4 regions of the Paeniglutamicibacter psychrophenolicus genome follow, and region 4 is predicted to be linked to each of the others. Evidence: riboswitches for the same ligand, from Rfam matches in the RefSeq annotation. Region 4 holds a riboswitch; each other region holds the start of a gene.
The links. A riboswitch is a leader RNA that binds a small molecule or an ion and turns the genes downstream of it on or off. The one in region 4 is predicted to bind S-adenosylmethionine.

Region 1: linked by a shared signal. The riboswitch ahead of JOF46_RS01260 (acyl-CoA dehydrogenase family protein) and the one ahead of JOF46_RS18490 (bifunctional o-acetylhomoserine/o-acetylserine sulfhydrylase) in region 4 are both predicted to bind S-adenosylmethionine.
Region 2: linked by a shared signal. The riboswitch ahead of JOF46_RS20995 (hypothetical protein) and the one ahead of JOF46_RS18490 (bifunctional o-acetylhomoserine/o-acetylserine sulfhydrylase) in region 4 are both predicted to bind S-adenosylmethionine.
Region 3: linked by a shared signal. The riboswitch ahead of JOF46_RS21235 (hypothetical protein) and the one ahead of JOF46_RS18490 (bifunctional o-acetylhomoserine/o-acetylserine sulfhydrylase) in region 4 are both predicted to bind S-adenosylmethionine.

What each region holds. Positions count from the first base shown of each region.
Region 1 is NZ_JAGIOE010000001.1:307,116-312,361, reverse strand. Features, by position in the region: gene acs (acetate--CoA ligase) at 1-1,935, opposite strand, end outside; SAM riboswitch class I at 1,941-2,031, opposite strand; SAM riboswitch class I at 2,452-2,548, shown strand; gene JOF46_RS01260 (acyl-CoA dehydrogenase family protein) at 2,555-3,892, shown strand; gene JOF46_RS01255 (LLM class flavin-dependent oxidoreductase) at 3,974-5,246, shown strand, end outside.
Region 2 is NZ_JAGIOE010000001.1:4,668,574-4,673,819, forward strand. Features, by position in the region: gene JOF46_RS20985 (sodium:solute symporter family protein) at 1-1,361, shown strand, start outside; gene JOF46_RS20990 (DinB family protein) at 1,456-2,034, shown strand; SAM riboswitch class IV at 2,047-2,158, shown strand; gene JOF46_RS20995 (hypothetical protein) at 2,179-2,451, shown strand; gene JOF46_RS21000 (VIT1/CCC1 transporter family protein) at 2,693-3,796, shown strand; gene JOF46_RS21005 (DUF222 domain-containing protein) at 3,993-5,246, shown strand, end outside.
Region 3 is NZ_JAGIOE010000001.1:4,724,485-4,729,730, reverse strand. Features, by position in the region: gene JOF46_RS21245 (aminotransferase class I/II-fold pyridoxal phosphate-dependent enzyme) at 1-366, shown strand, start outside; gene JOF46_RS21240 (PDR/VanB family oxidoreductase) at 369-1,370, shown strand; gene JOF46_RS21235 (hypothetical protein) at 1,421-1,705, opposite strand; SAM riboswitch class IV at 1,726-1,855, opposite strand; gene JOF46_RS21230 (zinc-dependent alcohol dehydrogenase family protein) at 2,010-3,068, shown strand; gene JOF46_RS21225 (hypothetical protein) at 3,229-3,831, shown strand; gene JOF46_RS21220 (bifunctional polysaccharide deacetylase/glycosyltransferase family 2 protein) at 3,828-5,246, shown strand, end outside.
Region 4 is NZ_JAGIOE010000001.1:4,083,119-4,088,364, forward strand. Features, by position in the region: gene JOF46_RS18480 (SHOCT domain-containing protein) at 1-98, shown strand, start outside; gene metX (homoserine O-acetyltransferase MetX) at 189-1,337, opposite strand; gene JOF46_RS18490 (bifunctional o-acetylhomoserine/o-acetylserine sulfhydrylase) at 1,334-2,677, opposite strand; SAM riboswitch class IV at 2,751-2,866, opposite strand; gene JOF46_RS18495 (VOC family protein) at 3,035-3,679, shown strand; gene JOF46_RS18500 (hypothetical protein) at 3,751-4,041, opposite strand; gene JOF46_RS18505 (hypothetical protein) at 4,126-4,419, opposite strand; gene JOF46_RS18510 (CPBP family intramembrane glutamic endopeptidase) at 4,569-5,246, opposite strand, start outside.

The DNA of each region.
Region 1 (5,246 bases), 3.8 Mb from region 4:
GCACGGCTCGTTCTGCAGGCTGGTGGTGTCGCCCAGGGCGCTGCCCTCAAAGAGCTGCGTCAGCAGACGGCGCATGATCTTGCCCGAACGGGTCTTGGGCACGTCGGGCACGAAGACGATTTCGCGCGGCTTGGCGATCGGACCGATCTGGGTTGCCACGTGGTTGCGCAGCTCGGTGGTGAGTGCCTGCTGCCTGGCCAGCGCCTCGCCGGACAGGTCCGTGCCCACCACCGACTTGTCGAAGGGCACCACGAAAGCGGTGGCCGCGTGGCCGGTCTTGGCATCTTTGGTCGGGCAGACCCCGGCCTCGACGACCGCCGGGTGGGTGACCAGCGCCGATTCGATCTCGATCGTCGAAAGTCGGTGCCCGGAGATGTTGATGACGTCGTCGGTCCGGCCCAGGATCCAGATGTCCCCGTCCGCATCGAAGCGTGCGCCGTCCCCGGCCAGGAACCAGCCCTGCTCGGCATACTTTTCCCAGTAGGAGGTGTAGTAGCGCTCGGGGTTTCCCCACACGGTGCGGGCCATGGCCGGGCCGGTCTTGGTCAGCACGATGTTGCCCTGCACGTTCGGCTCCACCCCGGCTCCTTGTTCGTCGACGATGTCCACGGTTACCCCGGGCAGCGCCCGGGTGCCGCAGCCCGGCTTGAACTCGGTGTCCCCCTGCCGCGGGGAAAGGATCGTGGAGCCGGTTTCGGACTGCCACCAGGTGTCGACCATCGGAATGCCGGCTTCGGTGTCGCGGCCGACCTGGCTGCGCAGCCAGCGCCATGCCTCCGGGTTCACGGCCTCGCCCACGGTTCCGGCCAATCGGATCGAGGACAGGTCGTAGTCGGCAGGGACCCCCTCGGGGAACCAGCCCATCAGCGAGCGCACCAGGGTGGGCGCGGTGTAGTAGCTGGTCACGCCGTAGCGCGCGATGATCTCGAAGTGGCGCCCGGGGTGAGGGGCGTTGGGCACGCCCTCGTAGATGACCTGCGTGACGCCGTTGGACAGCGGCCCGTAGATCTCGTAGGTGTGCGCGGTGACCCAGGCCAGGTCCGCAGTGCACCAGTGGACATCGTTTTCCCGCTGCGCGGGGTCCGGATGGGAGAAGAGGAACTCGTGGCTCCAGGAGGCCTGCGTCAGGTAGCCCCCGGTGGTGTGGACCAGGCCCTTGGGCTGGCCGGTGGTGCCGGAGGTGTACATGATGAACAGCGGGGTCTCGGCGTCGAATGCCTCGGGGGAGTGCTCCTTGCTCGCCGTGTCGACGGTTTCGTGCCACCACACGTCCCGGCCTTCGGTCCAGGCGATCTCGTTCCCGGTGCGCCGGAGCACCAGCACGTGTTCGATGCTGTTCTCCCCGGAAACCGCGGCATCGGCGTTGTCCTTGACCGGCACGGCCTCGCCGCGGCGGAACTGCCCATCGGTGGTGACCAGCAGCTTCGCGCCGGTGTCTTCGACGCGGAACCTCAGCGCCTCTGCGGAAAAGCCGCCGAAGACCAGCGAGTGCACCGCGCCGATGCGCGCGCAGGCCAGGGTGATGACCACGGTTTCCACGAGCACGGGCAGGTAGATGACCACGCGGTCGCCCTTGCCCACGCCCAGGGCGAGCAGCGCGTTGGCGGCCCGGGACACCCGGTCCTGCAGGTCCTGGTAGGTGACGGTCGTCCTGTCGCCGGGCTCGCCCTCGAAGTGCAGGGCGACCTTGTCGCCGCGCCCGGCTTCCACGTGGCGGTCCACGCAGTTGTAGGCGGCGTTGAGCTTGCCGCCCTCAAACCAGCGAAGCTCGGGCCCGCGCCGGGCCTCGGCATCGACACCGGTGCTCGAGTGGATGGTGTGCCAGTCCTCGGACCAGCTCAGGCGCCGCGCCGCGGCATCCCAGAACGCGAGGCGTTCGTCTTCGCTCCACAAGGTTTCCTCGGCAGCGAGCACGGGCAAAAGGGTTTCAGGCATTTTGTTCTCCATCGGTTCTGGCGTTAGCACTTCACCTGACGGAGGTGGTTGCTGCGGCGTCAGGGAGCCAGATCTCTCGGCCGCTCGGGATGGGTAGTTTCATTCATCAAACTCGATGGCGTGTCACGGGAGCAAACCGACCGTAATGTGACGGAACGTTCGATGTCAGGCTTTTCTTGGTTTCAAGGTCGAATAATCTTCGTATAAATCGAAAATTATCGAATGGCGGAAACGCTGCGAATCAGTGTTCCCGGTGCAGCTGGCACCCGGGAAGGACACTGGAAGTCTCATGCCACCATCCTATTTGCCAATGATTGTACGGCCGACGGGGTTTTTCGGCAGGTCCGAGGGATATTGGCAGATGCTTCGAATGAATGGCCTGAAGAACGCCGCACATCCGATGATTCCCGCGGGCCGGACTGAGTTGGTGGATCGCCATCCAGCCGGTGGCGCAGGGCCCAATTGTGACGATCCGAGTTGTCACCCCTGCGCCGCGGCGTGTAGAAATATGACCAACAACCATCCAGAGCGGCCGAGAGATCTGGCTCCATGACGCCGCAGCAACCCCTCCCCTTGATTGGGCGGTAGGTGCTCACGCCAGAACCGATGGAGAGAAATCATGGCTGTCGAGTCTTTCAACGATGCACACAATGTCGAAGCGGATCCGAACATTTTCGGGGCCGTCAATCTAGACGCGTTCACCGGCAACACCCCTGCCAGGCACCTGCTCAAGCTCACCCCCGGAGTCCCCAAGGACGGGCACTACGACGAGCTGGCCGCAATCTTCCGCCCGGTCTTCGCCAAGATCGCTGCCGGGGCCAGCGAGCGCGACGCGAACAGGACACTTCCCTTCGAGCCGGTCGGCTGGCTCAACCGCGAGCGCTTCGGGGCCCTGCGCATCCCGGCGGCCGAGGGCGGCTACGGGGCCAGCCTGCTGGATTTGTTCCGCCTGCTCATCGAACTGGGCGAGGCCGATTCGCAGGTCGCACACCTCTGGCGTTCGCACATCGGCTTCGTGGAATCCGTGCTGCAGCTCGAAGACGTCGCCCTGCGGCACCGCTGGGTCGAACGCATCGTTGCCGGACAGATCGTCGGCAATGCCTACACCGAACGTGGCGGAAACCGGTTGGGCACGCTGAATACGACCATCGCCAAGAATGGGGAGCGCTGGATCCTCAACGGCGAAAAATACTATTGCACCGGCACCATCTACGCCGACTGGGTCGCCGTCGCCGCGGCTCACCCCACCCGCGCCGGACGGCAGATCGCCGTGGTCTCCACCCAGCACTCCGGCGTGAAGATCTTTGATGATTGGGACGGCTTCGGCCAGCAGCTCACCGGGACCGGATCGACCACGTTCGAGAACGTCCCGGTCGACACTGTCCTTCCCGAGGAGCAGCAGATCAACGATCCGGAATCCGCGATCTTCCAGCTGGTGCTCCTGGCGGTACAGGCCGGGATCACCCGCGCGGCGCTCAACGACGTGCGCTCCGCCGTCCAGGCCCGCACCCGGTCGTTCAGCACCGGAACCGGGGTGCCGGTGCGCGAGGAGCCACAGGTCCTGCAGCTGGTCGGGGAGATTTCCGGCACCGCGTTCGCGGTTGATTCCATCGTCCTGGCGGCGGTTGCGGAGATCGAGGTCGCCCTGGCCGACACGTCGCTGAGCGCGGCCGAGCGCTTCGCGGTCTGCGAGCTCTCGGCGGACCGGGCCCAGGCCATCGTGCAACCGCTGGCGCTCTCCGCTGCGACCAAGCTCTTTGACGGGTTGGGCGCCTCGGCAACCGCCACGAGCTGCAACCTCGACCGGCACTGGCGCAACGCCCGCACCGTGGCCACGCACAACCCGGCGATCTACAAGTCGCGGATCATCGGCGACTACGAGGTCAACGGCGCGGCGCCCCAGCAGCTGAACGCCATCGGCGACGTCGGCCCGACCCCGGCCACCGCACTGCCCTAGGCATCCCGCCCCCAGAACCCACACCGCCGGCCCGTCCCGTACCGGACCGACAACCACCCGACACTCCCGCAAAGGACAACCATGAGCACGACGCCGGCCACACGCCAGATCCGATTCAACGCCTTCGACATGAACTGCGTGGGACACCAGTCCCCGGGTTTGTGGAAGCACCCCAAGGACCAGTCAGCCCGCTACAAGGACCTGTCCTACTGGACCGACCTGGCCAAGACCCTGGAAAAGGGCAAGTTCGACGGCATCTTCATCGCCGACGTGTTGGGCACCTATGACGTCTTCGGCGGCTCCAACGAGGTTCCGCTGCGTGCCGGCACCCAGGTCCCGGTCAACGACCCGTTCATGCTCGTCTCGGCCATGGCCTCGGTGACCGAGAACCTCGGCTTCGGCGTCACCGCCGGCACCGCCTATGAGCACCCGTACCCGTTTGCCCGCCGCCTGGCCACCCTTGACCACCTGACCAAGGGTCGCATCGGCTGGAACGTGGTCACCGGCTACCTGCCCTCCGCCGCCCGGAACATGGGCCAGGAAGACCAGCTCGAGCACGACGAGCGCTACAACCACGCCGACGAGTACATGGAGGTCGTGTACAAACTGCTCGAGGGCTCCTGGGAAGAGGACGCGGTGGTGCGCGACGCCGAGCGCGGCATCTTCACCGACCCGGCCAAGGTCCACGAGATCAAGCACGAGGGCAAGTACTTCAAGGTCCCGGGCATCGCGATCACCGAGCCCAGCCCGCAGCGCACCCCTGTCGTCTTCCAGGCGGGCACCTCGCCGCGCGGGCTGAAGTTCGCCTCGGAGAACGCCGAAGCCGTCTTCGTGACCTCCCCGACCAAGGAACTGCTCAAGGCCACCGTCACCAAGATCCGCGACGAGGTCGAGGCCGCCGGCCGCGACCGCTACGATGTGCGCATCTACGCCATGCAGACCATCATCACGGACGTGGACTCCGCAGCGGCCCAGGCAAAGTTCGAGGACTACAAGTCCTACGCCGACATCGACGGCGCCCTGGCCCTGATCTCGGGCTGGATGGGCATCGACCTGTCCACCTACGGTCCGGACGACGTCATTGGCGACAACGTGAAGTCCAACGCCATCCAGTCCTCCGTGGCGACCTTCCAGAAGGCCAGCGGGGACGCCGGGAACCCGTGGACGATCCGCCAGTTGGCCGAGTGGGTCGGCGTGGGCGGCTTCGGCCCGATCACCGTGGGCTCGCCGACCGAGGTCGCCGACAAGCTGATCGAGTGGGTGCAGGACACCGACGTGGACGGGTTCAACCTGGCCTACGCCATCACCCCGGGCACCTTCGAGGACATCGTCGAGTTCATCGTTCCCGAGCTGC
Region 2 (5,246 bases), 590 kb from region 4:
GCGCGTCCACCGTGGGCGGCGTGGGACTTGGCTACAAGTTCGGCGTCTCCGGCATGTGGCTGGTCGTGGCGATCGGCACCGGAGTCATCCTGCTCTCGCTGCTCTTCGCGCCGACGCTGCAGCGACTGAAGATCTTCACGGTCTCGCAGATGCTCACCCTGCGCTACGGCAGCAAGTCGGCAACCAACACCTCGGGCGTCGTCATGCTCGCCTACACGCTGATGCTCTGCGCCACCTCCACCAGCGCCTACGCGACGATCTTCGTGGTCCTCTTCGGCTGGGAACGCTGGATGGCCATCGCCATTGGCGGGGTCATCGTGGTCATCTACTCCACCATCGGCGGCATGTGGTCGATCACCCTGGCCGACCAGGTGCAGTTCGTCATCAAGACCGTGGGCATCTTCTTCCTGATGCTTCCCTTCGCATTGAACGCAGCCGGCGGCATGTCCGGGATCCGTGAGCGCGTCGGCGCCGAGTTCTTCACCTGGGACGGCATCGGCGTCCAGACCATCATCACCTACTTCGTGGTCTACACCCTGGGCCTGCTCATCGGCCAGGACATCTGGCAGCGCGTCTTCACCGCCAAGACCCCGACCGTGGCCCGCTGGGGCGGCACCACCGCCGGCATCTACTGCGTGCTCTACGGCGCAGCGGGCGCGGTCATCGGCTTGGCCGCCCGCGTCGCCCTTCCGGAGATCGACGTGGCCAACCTCGGCAAGGACGTCGTCTACGCCGAGGTTGCCACCCAGCTTTTGCCCGTCGCGATCGGCGGACTGGTGCTGGCCGCGGCCGTCGCCGCGATGATGTCCACCGCCTCGGGCGCGCTGATTGCCGCGGCCACCGTTGCCCGCACCGACGTCACCCCGTTCGTGGCCAGCTGGTTCGGCAAGCAGATGCACGTGAACACCAACGAGAACCCGGAGCACGACGTGCGCGCCAACCGCATCTGGGTGTTGCTGCTGGGCGTGGTCGCCATCGTGCTGGCCATCATGGTCTCCGACGTGGTCGCGGCCCTGACCATCGCCTACGACATCCTGGTCGGCGGCCTGCTGGTGGCCATCATCGGCGGGCTCATCTGGAAGCGCGGCAACGGGTTGGGCGCCGCCGCCTCCATGGCCGCCGGAACCATCGTCACGCTGGGCACCATGATCACCCTGGAGATCCAGGCGGAGAACCGCTTCGACGGCATCTACGCCAACGAGCCGATCTACTTCGGCCTTGTCGCCTCGGCACTGGTCTACGTGGTGGTCTCGCTGCTGACCCGGCCCACCGAGCCCTCCGTCATCACCAACTGGAACGCGCGGGTCGCCGGGCAGGGCGACACCGAGGGCGTGGACCTCTCCGAGGTTTCCGGACGCTAGGTCCCTTCGGCACCGCACCACCGATGGCCCCCTCTGGCGCACCGCGCCGGAGGGGGCCATTCCCAACCGGCCCCCGCGCTCCTAGGCTGGGCCCATGGACGATTTCAAGGACCACCTGGCGACGTACCTGAACAACTCCCGCCAAGCCATGCTCTGGAAGGCCGAGGGGCTCGGCGACAAGGAGCTGACACGGCCCATGGTGCCCACGGGCACCAGCATCCTGGGCCTGATCCAGCACCTCGGGTTCGTGGAGTACGGATACTTCGTCCAATGCCTCGGCTTCAGCATCGCGGACGAGCACTACGCGGCGCTGGAGGCCGATGCGGATGACAGCGCGGACATGTGGGTTTCGGCCGATGTCCCGTGCGCCGAGGTCCTGGCCTTCTACCGGCGGGCCATCGAGGCTGCGAACCGCAACATCGCCGCGCTGTCCCTGGACGCCCCGGCAACCGTTCCGTGGTGGCCCGGGGAACGGCGCCACACCACCCTCGGGCGGCTGATGCTGCACATGAACGTGGAAACCGCGCGCCATGCGGGGCACGCCGACATCCTGCGCGAGCTCATCGACGGGTCCACCGGGATGCGCCGGGACAACGACAACATGCCGCCGTATGACGACATTGCGTGGAACGAACTACACGAAAAGATCCTGCGCGCCTCCGAATCGCGGTAATGTGGGACCCAGCTTCACGAGACGCGTCGGCAAGCTCCGACTAAGACGCGCACCAACCCCAGGTTCATGGGTGGTTCGGATGAAGAAGCGGCCGCGGTCCATTTGGCCCCGGCAAGAGCTAGCGAAAGGCCGTCCCGTCCCGCCATGGCACCTTCCATCCCCGTCCTGCCCCTGCTCGATGTGCACCGCTCGGTCCTCGAACTTCGCATCCACGGCACCTGGCTGCGCTTCCACGTCGCGGAGGCCGAAGCCCTCGCCGCGGACCTGGCCAACGCGGTCGCCTCCCCGCGCTGGAACCCCGACGCCCGGGCACTGGTGGTGCGCATCCCGAAGGCCGGTTGCGCCACTGGCCAGACCCGGATTTTTAGCCTCAGCGAATTCTCCCGGACCCTTCCGAACGCTACACTCGTGGGTTGAAGGGGAGTAGTTCCCAGACCCGCCGGCAGCGGCGGGACAGCGGTGCGTCGACATACTGGTTACAACGTCGTAACCCGGCAATCCACCCAGGGCCAGAGGCGGCAACGCCTGGTCCGGGCGAACGAGACCTTCGGTCCACACACTGGTGGCCCGAGGTCCAACGCACCCAAGAAACAATCCCGCTGGGCCTCCCCATCGCATGGCCTCCCGAGGCCGTGAACGCCCACACGAGGATGAGAGCATGACGCCGCAAGCGCCGACCCCCACCCCAGCCCAGATCAAACGCTGGCGCAAGTACCTGGCCGACGAAGTCGCCGAGGGCGCGGTCTACCGCGAACTGGCCAACAAGCGCCAAGGCGAGGAACGCGCGGTCCTCCTGGGACTGGCCGAGGCCGAAACCCGCCACGAGGAACACTGGCGCACGCTGCTGGGCGAACATGCCGGCAAGGCCATGAGCCCCTCGATCCGCCGCACCATGCTCCGCTTCCTGGCCCGGCACTTCGGCTCGGTCTTCGTGCTGGCCCTGGCCCAGCGCGCCGAGGGCAACTCCCCCTATGCCGGGGACACCGACGCCAGCCGCCAGATGGCCGCCGACGAATTGGTCCACGAGGAGGTCGTGCGCGGCCTGGCCACCCGGGGCCGCAACCAGCTTTCGGGCAACTTCCGCGCCGCGGTCTTTGGCGCCAACGACGGCCTGGTCTCGAACCTCGCCCTGGTCATGGGCATCGGCGCGACCGGGGTGGCCACCTCGATGGTGCTCTTTTCCGGCATTGCCGGACTGCTCGCCGGCGCCCTGTCGATGGCCGCCGGCGAGTACGTCTCGGTGCGCTCGCAGCGCGAGCTGCTCTCCGCGTCCAAGCCCACCCAGGTGACCCTGGCCGCCGCCCCGGACCTGGATTTGGACGCCAACGAGCTGGTGCTGGTCTACAAGGCCCGAGGCATGAGCGACGAGGACGCGGCCCACCGTGCCGCCGAACGCATGGGCATCTACTCCTGCGACTGCAACCCCTCGCTGTCGCTTCAGCCCGAACTGGCCGACATCGCCGAGGCGCAGGAACACGAGGAAATCGGCTCGGCCATGGGAGCTGCCTCCTCGTCGTTCTGCTTCTTTGCCTCCGGCGCGGTGATCCCGATCCTGCCGTTCATCTTCGGCATGGGCGGAACCCCTGCCATCATGCTCTCCGCGCTGTTGGTGGGCATCGCCCTGCTGCTCACCGGGGGCGTGGTCGGCCTGCTCTCCGGTGCTTCCCCGACCAAGCGCGGGCTGCGCCAGCTGGCCATCGGCCTGGGCGCCGCGGGCGTCACCTACGCCCTGGGGCTGCTCTTCGGTGGATCCGTGGCCTAGCGGTTTCCCCGCAAAATCCATGTCAGGGCGCTGCCATCCCCCAAGGTCGGGGATCTGGCGGCGCCCTTTCCTCCCGGTTGCCCAGCGAAGGGGCATTTGTACGGAGGAGAAATCGTCCACAACAGGACTCGAATATATTTTCTAAATTCCTTGAGAAACTGTTCCATTTCCCGATTCCCGGTTCTACAATGGAGACATGGCAACGACGTCATCGAGCGGCATCCCTTCAGCCGGCACCGCCACAGGTGGAGCCGGGAAGGACCTGGGCTACGAAACGTTGCTGGCCGACGGTGCGGATATGGATGCACTGGTTGCCGAGCATCTGGCCCACACCGGCACCGAGGGGATCCTGTCCCTGGCCGCCGCCGTGAACGCGGCCCCGGTGCTGACCGGCACCCATGACGCGGTGGCCGCAGTTGGCGCCCTGGAGACCTTGAAATGCGCCGCCACGGCGAAGCAGGCCGACCACAGTGTCGCCTACCAAGACTGCCTGGTTGCCGATCGGAAGCGCGCCGGGATCAGGGAGAAGAACCCCGCCTGGGGCTCCAGCGGGGACGTTGCCCTGGCCCTGCACCTGTCCCCGACGGGCGGGACCAATCGCACCAACGACTTCCGGCTCCTTGCCGAAGACCTGCCCCGCTGCCACCAGGGGCTTCGCCAGGGCATCTTGACCTGGGACCAGGTACACGTGGTCATCAGCGGCACCCGGAACCTCAAGATCGAAAACCGCAGAATGCTCGATTCCCTGCTGTGGGAGGACACCCACACCTGCTTCGTGGAAGGGATTGCGACGCTGCGTGACTTGGTCGAATACTGGGCCCTCATCCTGGAACCGGAAACGGCCGAAAAGAAGGAAGAAGACGCTGCCGACAAGCGGTATGCCAGCGGCTACCAGCTGAATGAAAACACCGTGCGGATCGTCGGCGAATTTCCGCTGGACCAGGGCATCCCCATCCTGCAGGTGCTCAACCGCGAAATGGAACGTCCCCGGGAGCCCGGGGACGAGCGCACCAATGCCCAGGTCGCGGCTGACACCGTCTTCGAAGCGCTTACCGACACCAAGGCCACCGGCTCCAGGCCCGTGGCGCTGTTCCTGATCATGGAGCCGGAGAGCCTTACCGGGGACAGCGACGAGCCGGCACTGATCCCGGGCCACGGCTACATCAGCGCCGCCAGGGCACGCTCGCTGGTGGCTGGCGACCCCGAGCACCCGCTGAACACCTGGTACCGGCGCCTCTACGCCGCCCCGGAAACCGGCAAGCTTGTCGCCATGGACTCCGCGGCCCGACGCTTTGCCGGAAACCTCAAGCGCTTCATCAGCCTCCGCGACCAACGCTGCCGCACCCCGCATTGCAACGGCCGCATCCAGGAACTCGACCACATCGTGCAGGTGCGCCGCAACGGCAAGACCACCGAGAACAATGCCTCGGGTCGATGCAAGACGTGCAAC
Region 3 (5,246 bases), 640 kb from region 4:
GCTGTCGCGGCCTGGTCCGACACCGCCCACCTGGCCGCCACGGTGTCCGGGGTCGTGGCCGAGCGCGCGTACCTGCACGAGGGGTTGCTTGCCCGCGGCCTGCCGGTCCCGCCCAGCGGCGGGAACTTCTTGTGGATCCCCGCCGGACCGCGCTCGCTGGAGCTGGAGGCCGCCTGCGTGGCCCGCGGCGTCTCGGTGCGTGCCTTCCCCGGCTCGGGGGTGCGGGTGACCATCTCCGTGCGCGAGGCCTCCGACGCGGTGCTGGACGCCGTCGACTCGCTGGATCCATCCCTGCCGGGCATCCCGGTTTTGCATAGCGCGGCATCGTCCGCGGAAACACATCACAGCACTGGAGGTGCATCGTGACCATGACCATCGACACCGGACTGGATCCTGATTCCAGGGCCCTTCTGGGCATCGGGACGGACGGCTTCTTCGAGGTGGAGGTCGCCGAGATCCGCACCGAATCCTCTGGCGTGCTTTCCCTGCACCTGGCGCACCCGGCGGCCCTGCCGCTGCCGGGCTGGACCCCGGGATCGCACATCGACGTGCTGCTGCCCAACGGGTTGCTGCGCCAGTACTCGCTGTGTTCCGAGGCCGGGGCCCGGCGCTGGCGGCTGGGGGTGCTGCGCGAGCCGGCGGGCCGCGGCGGCTCCGCCTACGTGCACGACGACCTGCGGCCCGGTGCCCGGGTCAAGGTCCGGGAACCGCGCAACAACTTCGGGCTGCAGCCGGCCCCGGAATACCTGTTCATTGCCGGGGGCATCGGGATCACCCCGATCCTGCCAATGCTCGCCGCGGCCGAGGAATCCGGGATCCCGTGGCGAATGGTCTACCTGGGCCGGAGCCTGGAATCGATGGCGTTCACCGCCGAGCTGGCCCGCTACGGGGACAAGGTGCATGTGCATGCCGACGACACCGCCGGTCTCTACCCGCTGAAGGAGCTGCTGGGGGACGCGGAGGCAGCGTTCCACACCTATGCCTGTGGCCCGGGCCCGCTGCTGGACTTCATTGCGTCGCTGGCCGCCGGTTGGGAGGACAAGACCCGGTTCCACTCCGAGCGGTTCGTGGCCGACCCGGCCGCCACCGCCCCGGCGGACGGGGACCACGAGTTCACCGTGGAAACCACCGACGGCGTGACGGTGCAGGTGCCGGTGGGCACCAGCATCCTGGATGCGCTCGCGGAGGCCGGGGTGCCGGTGCTGAACTCCTGCCGGGAGGGCATCTGCGGGACCTGCGAGACCCCGGTGGTCTCGGGCGATATCGATCACCGGGACTCGCTGCTGTCCGAGGAGGAACGCCAGGCGGGGGACACCATGATGATCTGCGTGTCTCGGTGCAAGGGGTTGCGCATGATCCTGGACATCTAGCGAGGCGTCGCGCGGCTGGGGTTCCAGAACGGCCGGGGGGTCCTGGAACTTCAGGCGCGCAGGCGGAAGAACGAGTCCCCGACCAGCTCGTGGGCCCCGGGCAGCAGCACCACCAGGAGCTCGGGGTTGAATTGGACCTCGACGGGTCCGCGGCCTTCCAGGACGGCCGAGAGCTTGTGCGGGGCGAGTGCCTCGAGGACCCACTCCTCGGGTCCGGCGCCCACGTGCAGCAGGCTGGTGTCGTTGTCGATATCGAGCCATGCGGTGATCCAGTCGCCGGAAAAGCGCGGCAGCGGATTGGCGGGAGAAGCGGTGGCCAGGGTGGGGCTGTACATGATGCACACGTCCTTGATATTCGTTGTCCTTGCCCCTGGGCGCGGGATGCGTGAAGGGGCCACTTCGTCATCCGAACCACCCACCGTGCAACTATGGGGTTGGTGCCTGGTCAGTCGGAGCTTTGCTAGAAGCGACCAGAACTCGTGAAGCTGTTTCAACCCTACGTTGAATCGGGGACACATTGCCACCACCGGGGCTGGGGCTGGCGCAACAAACCGTCACGGCATCGCAGAAGGGGCCATGCCCGGCCGGGAAGCATAGGCTGGGAAAAGACAGCACCAGACCAAGTTTGCGGAGGAAAAAATGCGCGCCACCCTGATCCACGGACCGCGGGACATCCGCGTCGAGGACTGCCCCGATCCCGTCCTGCTCACCGACACCGACGCGATCGTGAAGGTCGCCGCCGCCTGCGTATGCGGCTCGGACCTGTGGCCCTACCGCGGGATCAACCCGACACCGGAGCCCCGGCGCATCGGCCACGAGTTCATCGGGACCGTGACGGCGCTCGGGAGCAAGGTCGCCACCTTGAAGGTCGGCGACTTCGTGGTGGCACCCTGGGCCAATAGCTGCGGTACCTGCCCGCCGTGCCGCAACGGCGTCCAGGTCGCCTGCGAACACCGGGCTGCCTGGGGCGGGAACGACGAGAACGGATTGCCGGTGGACGGCGGACAGGGCGAGGCGGTGCGGGTCCCCAACGCCGACGGCACCCTGGTTCCGGTCCCGGGCGTCAGCGAACCGGACGAGTCGCTGTCCAAGTCGCTGCTGGCGCTCTCGGATGTGATGGGCACCGGGCACCACGCCGCGCTCGGGGCCAGGGTGGCGCCCGGGCGCAGCGTCGTGGTCGTCGGCGACGGCGCCGTGGGCCTGTGCGGGGTCCTTGCCGCCAAGCGCCTGGGGGCGACGCGCATCATCGCGATGTCCCGGCACGCCGACCGCGCGGCGCTGGCCCGCGAATTCGGGGCCACCGATGTGGTGTCCGAGCGCGGGGCCGAGGCCGCCGTGAAGGTGCGCGAACTGCTCGGGGGAGTGCTGGCGGATTCGGTGCTCGAATGCGTGGGCACCGCCGAGGCCATGGACCAGGCACTGCGCTGCACCAGGCCCGGCGGCTCGCTGGGCTTCGTGGGCGTTCCGCACGGCCAGGACGGGCTGCCGATCTCGGTGCTCTTCTCCAAGAACATCTCGGTCGCCGGCGGTGCCGCCAGCACCCGGGCGTACCTGCCCGAGCTGCTCGAGGATGTGCTGGCCGGCCTCATCAACCCCGGCCTGGTCTTCGACACCGTCATGGGCCTGGAGCAGGCGCCCGAGGCCTACCGGGCCATGGACGAGCGAAACTCCATCAAGGTCATGCTCAAGCTGGGTTGACGCCCCCTTCCGCCGTGCGGCCCGGAAACCCGTCGGACCACACTGTGGAAGGTTTTTTCCCTAGTCCCGTGCGCCGCGCAATTCAAGGGCGACGAGCCTCGGGACTTGTCATCGTGACCATTTTGTGACCTTTGCGGGCGTGCGTTATCGTTGGTCAACAATGCCTGTTTTTACCCAAGCCCCCGTCCGAGGATCGTCCACCGCCGCAAGCGACCCCGTCTTCGTCGACCCCTCCGGCAGGCGCCTGCAGCGACTCAAGAAGGCCGGCATGGTGGTCGTGGGCCTGATGGCGCTGTACGTGGCACTGCTCCTGGTCGCCTTCCTGGGCGGCTCCACGACCGCGGCACCGAGGCTGCCCGTTTCAGGGGGACAGCCAGCGGTCGCGGCCGGGCCCGAAGCCTCGACGAAACCGCGGCCAACACCAACCCCGACCCCGGCATCCGAACGCGCCGAGGAACCACCCGTGGCGGCACCCGATGCGACCGCCGGCACCGAGGCGGCCACAAGCGCCCCTGAAGAAACCGCGCCCACCGCCGCGCCTTCTTCCGCAACCGAATCCGCTGCCCCTTCCAGCTCGGCCGTTCCCCGTGAAACCACGGCCCCGCAAGCAGCACCGAGCACTGCTCCCGCGAGTGCCGCGCCGAGCCCCGGCAGCGAGCCGACCACCCCGGGAAGGAGCCAGGACGCACCGGGCCGCAATGCAACCGCCCCCGGACACGGCGGCACCGGCCCGGCCAAGCCCACCCGGGAGCCCCTTCCGTGAGCCGCGGACGCCGGGTGGCCCGCACCGGCGGCATCGCGGCGCACTGGTTCCTCATGGTTGTCGTCGTCCTGACACTGGGGTTGTCGCTGGCCATCCAGGGATACATGAACCACCTGGCAGGCATCGGCGATCGCCCCGCGCCCGTGAGCCGCGCCGCCGGGAATGTCCCGGAGGCAGTCCTGGACGGTGGCCCGATCATTGATGCCCGCGGGCAGGATGTCCGCACGGCCGGCCCCTCCGACCGCACCGTGGCCCTGACCTTCGACGACGGGCCCGACCCGGTCTGGACGCCGAAGATCCTCGATGTCCTGCGGGAGCACGGGGTCCATGCCACCTTCTTCGTCACCGGCACCTCGGCGATCCGGCAGCCCGGGCTGCTGCGGCGCATGGCCGCCGAGGGCCACGAGATCGGCATCCAGACCCTCACGCACGCCGACCTCTCCGGGGCCCCCTCGTGGCGGCGCGAGCTCGAGATCCGGGGTGCCCAGAAGGTCGTCGCGGGGATCACCGGCCAATCGCCGTCGCTGCTGCGCCCGCCCCACAGCTCGGGGAACGCGGCCACGACGAACGGACAGTGGTCGGCCATGGAGACGGCAGCGGACGAGGGCTTCCTGACCGTGCTGAGCACACTCAACAGCGCAGACGAGCGCGCCCCCGGCGCCAAGGTGATCACCGGCCAATTGCTGCTGCACGGGGCCGGGGGCCAGGTGCTCCTGATGCACGACGGCGGGGGGAACCGTTCCCAGACCGTCGAGGCGCTGTCCGCGGCGCTGGGGAAGCAGGACGGGCCCGGCCACCGCTTCACCACGGTCGGCGACTCGATCGGCGTGGACAGCACCCGGCAGGCGTCCGTCGCCGATTCCTTGATCGGGACCGCATTCGTCTTCGGTGTCCGCTTCACCGATGCCGTTGCCACGGCCATCTCCTGGGGCCTGGTCGCGGCCGGGGTCGTGACGCTGGCGCGGGCGGTGCTGGTGATGGTGGTCGCCTTCCGGCACAGCCGGTCCGTGCGGCGCAGCCGCGAGGCCGAGCGCGGCCGGGCCTGGTTCACCTCACCGATGCGCACCGAGGTCCTCGACCCGGTCAGCGTGATCGTCCCCGCCTACAACGAATCGGCCGGCATCGAGGCGGCCGTGCGGTCCATCGCCGCCTCGACCCATCCGGTGCAGGTCATCGTCGTCGACGACGGGTCCACGGACGGCACCGCCGACATCGTCGAGGCGCTCGGACTGCCCGGCGTCGAGGTCATCCGCAAGGAGAACGGCGGGAAGCCCTCGGCGCTGAATGCCGGGATCGCCGCGGCCCGCCACGACCTGGTGGTGATGGTCGACGGGGACACCGTGTTCGAACCCGACACCGTCCACGTGCTGATCCAGCGCTTTTCCGATCCGCGGGTCGGCGCCATCTCGGGCAAC
Region 4 (5,246 bases):
AACAACGCCTGGCCGAGCTCGAGGACCTGCTGGCCCGCCGGGTGATCACGCCCGAGGAATACCAACAGGCACGGATGAAGATCCTGACCGAGGACTGAAGGAAAGAAAGACGGCCGGGCCCGAGGAAGGTTCCACTTCCTCGGGCCCCGGCCGCTTGTCCGCACCGCGGAAGTGCGGGCGAGAATGCGTCAGCTGAAGATCTCCCGCTTGAGCGGCTCGCTGAGCTGCTCGATGTCGGTCAGGAATCCGTCGTGGCCGATCGGCGAGGTGATGTATCTGACTTCACACGGGTTCGGCAGCGTCTTGGCCAGAAGCTCGGACTGCTCGGGCCAGTACAGGCGGTCCGAGTCGACGGCACCCACCAGGAAATTCACGCCTTCGAGCCTGCCCAGGGCATCCCGGAGCGATCCGTGCCCGCGGCCCACGTCGTGGCTCATCAAGGCCTCGGTCAGCACCAGGTAGCTGTTGGCATCGAAGCGACCCACCAGTTTGTCGGCCTGGTGGTCCAGGTAGCTTTCCACCTGGTATCGGCCCCGATCCAGGCCGGCGCTGGCCACCGGCTGCTCGGACCCCTGCGGGGCGCGGCCGAACCGCACATCCAGCTCGGCAGCCGTCCGGTAGGTGATGTGCGCAATGCGCCGTGCGATGCCCAGGCCTGCCGAAGGAACGCGTTCATTGGCGTAGTAGTCGCCCCCGGCAAAGTCCGGGTCCAACCGGATGGCCGCGGACTGCGCCTGCGCAAAGGCGATCTGCTCGGCCGAGGACTCGGCGGTGGCAGCGACCACCACGCAGTTGCGCACCCGTTCGGGGAACTCCACGGCCCATTCCAGGGCACGTGCTCCGCCCATGGAACCGCCCAGCACGGTGTGCCAGGCCTTGATGCCCAGCGCATCGGCAAGCCGCGCCTCCAGGCGCACCGAATCCTTGATGGTGGTGAAGGGAAAACGGGATCCCCAGGGCACGCCCTGCGGATCAAGGCTGGCCGGACCGGTGGAACCGGAGCAGCCGCCAACCATGTTGGCCGCCACAACAAAGTAGCGGTTGGTGTCCACGGTCTTGCCCGGGCCCACGAAACCATCCCACCAACCGGGTTCGGTCGATGCACCCCGGGCCACGTGGCTGTCGCCGGTCAGCGCATGGGCGATGTAGACGGCATTGGTGGCCTCGGCGTTCAGCGTGCCCCAGGTTTCATACCCCAGCACGATCTGCGGGAGCGTCGCACCGGTTTCGAAGGTGTAGGGCCCGGTAGGCAAGTGCCGCAGGATTCCGTCCGGCGCCTGGTCCAGCGCCGCGGCGGTTTCTGCGTCGTAGAGCACCACGTTGGTCTCCACGCTCACCGAGTGGCCTGCAGTTCAACATCGCCCAGCGAGGCCACGGCTTCGAAGCCCCCACGCAGGTCGGCGATGATGTCTGCAATGTTTTCGATGCCCACGCTCAGTCGGACCAGGCCCGGGGAAACACCTGCGGCGAGCTGCTCGGCCTCGGTGAGCTGGGAGTGCGTGGTGGAGGCCGGGTGGACCACCAGCGAGCGCACATCCCCCAGGTTGGCGACGTGGGAGTGCAGCTTCAACGCGTCGACGAAGCCCTGGCCTGCCTCGCGGCCGCCGGAAATCTCGAAGGAGACGATGGCGCCGGTGCCCTTGGGTCCGTACTTGCGTCCGCGCTCGAACCACGGGCTCGAGGGGATCCCGGCGTAAATGACGCGTTCGACCTGTGGCTGGGCCTCGAGCCATTCGGCCACTGCCACGGCGTTGGAGACGTGTCGCTCGATGCGCAGCGAGAGGGTCTCGAGCCCCTGGGCGATGAGGAAGGCGTTGAAGGGAGCAACCGCCGAGCCAAGGTCGCGCAGCAGCTGCACGCGCGCCTTGAGCACGTAGGCGAGGTTCGCACCCAGGGCACCGTCGACGCCCAGGTCCCGGGCGTACACCAGGCCGTTGTAGGACTCGTCGGGGGTGTTGAAACCGGGAAACTTCTCCGGATCGGCGGCAAAGTCGAAGTTGCCCGAATCAACGATGACCCCGGCCATCGCGGTGCCGTGCCCGCCGAGGTACTTGGTCGCCGAGTGCACGACGATGTCAGCTCCCCATTCGATGGGGCGGATCAGGTACGGGGTGGACAAGGTGTTGTCGACGATCAGCGGGACGCCTGCCTCGTGGGCAATCGCCGAGACGGCTTCGATGTCGAGCACGTCCTGGCGGGGGTTGGAAACCACTTCCCCGAAGAAGGCCTTGGTGTTTGGCTTGACAGCTGCCTTCCAGCCCTCGAGGTCGTCGGGTTCCGAGACGAAGGTGACCTCGATGCCGAGCTTGCGCAGCGTGTGCTTGAACAGGTTCTGGGTTCCGCCATAGAGGCTGGGGCTTGCAACGATGTGGTCGCCGGCCTCGGCAATGTTCAGGATCGCGAAGGTGGTTGCCGCCTGGCCCGAGGCCAGCAGCAGCGCACCCACGCCGCCCTCGAGGCTGGCGATGCGCTGTTCAACGGCATCCTGGGTGGGGTTGCCGATGCGCGTGTAGATGGGCCCCAGGTCGCCCAGGGCGAAGCGTGCCGCGGCGGTCTCCGCGCTCGGGAACACAAAGGCGGTGGTCTGGTAGATCGGCAGTGCGCGCGCGCCGGTCGTGGCGTCGGGCTCCTGCCCTGCGTGGATCTGACGTGTTTCAAAGGACCAGTCGTTAGACATTTCTTCCCCTTCAAGGATTCAAGGGGTATGCCCATGGCCGGCTCCGCGATGGAGTCGTTGATGTGCTGGGGCATTCCCGCGCTTGTCCCACGTCTTTTTGACGCGGGGCCTGGTCTTCACCCGGGGCACCCCACCGCGGTGGAGGGTTGCCGTTCAGCAAGCCGGGGCCTTCTGCTGAAACTCATGACCTTGTCAATAAGTCTGGCCCACGGCCCCGCAGCTCCGCAACCACGTCTCAAAATGTGACGAAACGATTCGACGCTACACCGCCCCTGCGCGTACCCCGAACAGCCAACCCGGACGCAAGTTAGGCAAACCTAAGTCGAGAGCCAGATCACAAAGTGCCATGATAGGCACATGATGAGGTTGGACCATGTAACTTACGCTTGTGGACCCGACGGCCTCGCGGCTACTGCCGCTCGGATCGGCGAGGCCCTTGGACTCGAATCTGTAAAGGGCGGTGTACACCCACGTTTTGGTACGCGCAATGTCATCTTCCCGATGAAGAATGGCCAGTACCTGGAAGTTGTTGAAGTCTTGAACCACCCGTCGTCGGACAAGGCGCCGTTTGGCCAGGCCGTTCGCGCCCGCTCCGAACTCGGTGGCGGCTGGATGGGCTGGTGCGTCGCTGTTGACGACCTGGCTCCGGCGGAAGCGCGGCTGGGCCGGGGTTCGGTTCCGGGCAACCGGAAATTCCCGGATGGACAGGAACTGACCTGGCGCCAGATCGGCATCAATGGCTTGATCGCCGATCCGCAGGTTCCCTACCTTCTGCGCTGGGATGACGGAACCGAGGACCTGCATCCGTCAAAGGCCCTGGAACCGGTTGGCAAGATCTCCTCGATCAGCATTGCCGGTTCCAGCGAACGCGTTGCCGACTGGCTCGGACAGCCCGAGCAGCTGCCTGTCGGCGAGGTCGTTGTCGATTGGCAGGCTCCCAACGGGACACCGGGTATCCTCTCGGTGACCTTTGAAACGCCAAAGGGATCTATCACGCTGTAGCGATGCAGTCGCAGGATTCTCCGCCAAGGCGGGGGCCGACCGGTTCACCGGCCGGCCCCCGCCTTGCTTCGTTAGTGGTTGGTACCGCCACCGGGTGTGTTGCCCTCGGCGGCGTTGCGCAGTTCGTCCTTCAGGATCTCGAAGTGCCTGACCATGATCGATCCGGCGGCCAGGAACAGGCCTCCCATGAACAATGCCAGTTGGAGGCACAGGGTCAGCGAGCGGACAATCCCCGGGCCCGGCAACGTCGTGTCGTAGTACCAGCTGGCGATCGGGTCTCCCAACAAGACGTAGGCCACTCCCGCCAGGAGCATCACCAATCCCAGCCGGAACATCGTTTGGGAGCTCAGGAGCCTGGGCATGTGGTTCCCGCCTTTCCGGGGTCGGCAATGGCGCTGCCGCACGTGCCCGAATCCGCCGTCGGTGCCGGTACCCGGGGCGGGCAGTCAGTCATCGGAGGACCCGGACCGCGGGGCCCCGCCTCCACGCACCCCTGCCACGGCTTCCTCGGCGGAGCGCACCACGAAGGACCCTGCCATCAGGAACAGGCCGCCGAAGAACGTGCCTTGCTGAAGCAGCGAGAAAAGCCCTCCCAGCATCGTGATTCCGGCGTTGTAGAAGCTGAACCGGGTGATCGCCCAGCCCAGAAGCGGTGTCAGGACGACGTAGAAGATCACACCGATGATCCCCAGGAGCACTCCCATCCGGAACATCGTCTTCGAGCTCATGGCATGTGGCATGTTCAACTCCTTGATCGATGCGCCGGGGATTCCCCTGCCGCCGGATGGCCGGCAGGAAGGTGCGCCCCGCGCGCGGACGCCGGTTCCCCGAGCCTAACGGGGCCGCCCAGGAACTCAAGTGTTTGCATCAAACGTAATCAAACCGTATTTTATGTCCCCAACCCGATGGCCGGACCGAGCAGCGCGTAACCGACGAACCCGGCGATATCCAGCAAGGCGTGGGCGATCACCAGCGGCATGACCCTGCCCTTCTTCGAATACACCCAGCCAAAAATCACCCCCATGGCGACGTTGCCGATGAATGGCCCGATCCCCTGGTACAGGTGGTAGCTGCCGCGCAGCACGGCACTGGCGCAAATGATCTGCCACTTGCCCCAGCCCAGGCGCGCCAGGCGCTCAAAGAAGTACCCGACGACGATGACTTCCTCCAGGATGCCGTGGCGGATCGCGGAGAAGACCAGCACCGGAATCGTCCACCAGTAGTCGTCCAGCGCCGCCGGCACGATGATGGTGGTCAGCCCCAGGGCCCGGCCGGCCGCGTAGACGCCCAGGGTCCCGAGCCCCATGGCCAGAAACAATCCGGCTCCCCACCCCAGGTCACGAAACGGCCTGGCCAGGTCGAAGCCGAGCCGGACAAAGGGGTTGCCTCCGGGAATCCTCCAGAGCAGGTAGAAGACCAGCATCACCGGCGCCAGCGCAAAGAAGATGTCCAGCAACTGGTAGGTCAAGTCGAAGTACTGGCGCTGGTTCAGCGAGTTGTTCAACGAGGTCGTCTGCGAGCCCAGCGGCGCCCGCGTCATCTTGTCGATGAGGTTCACGATCGAGTA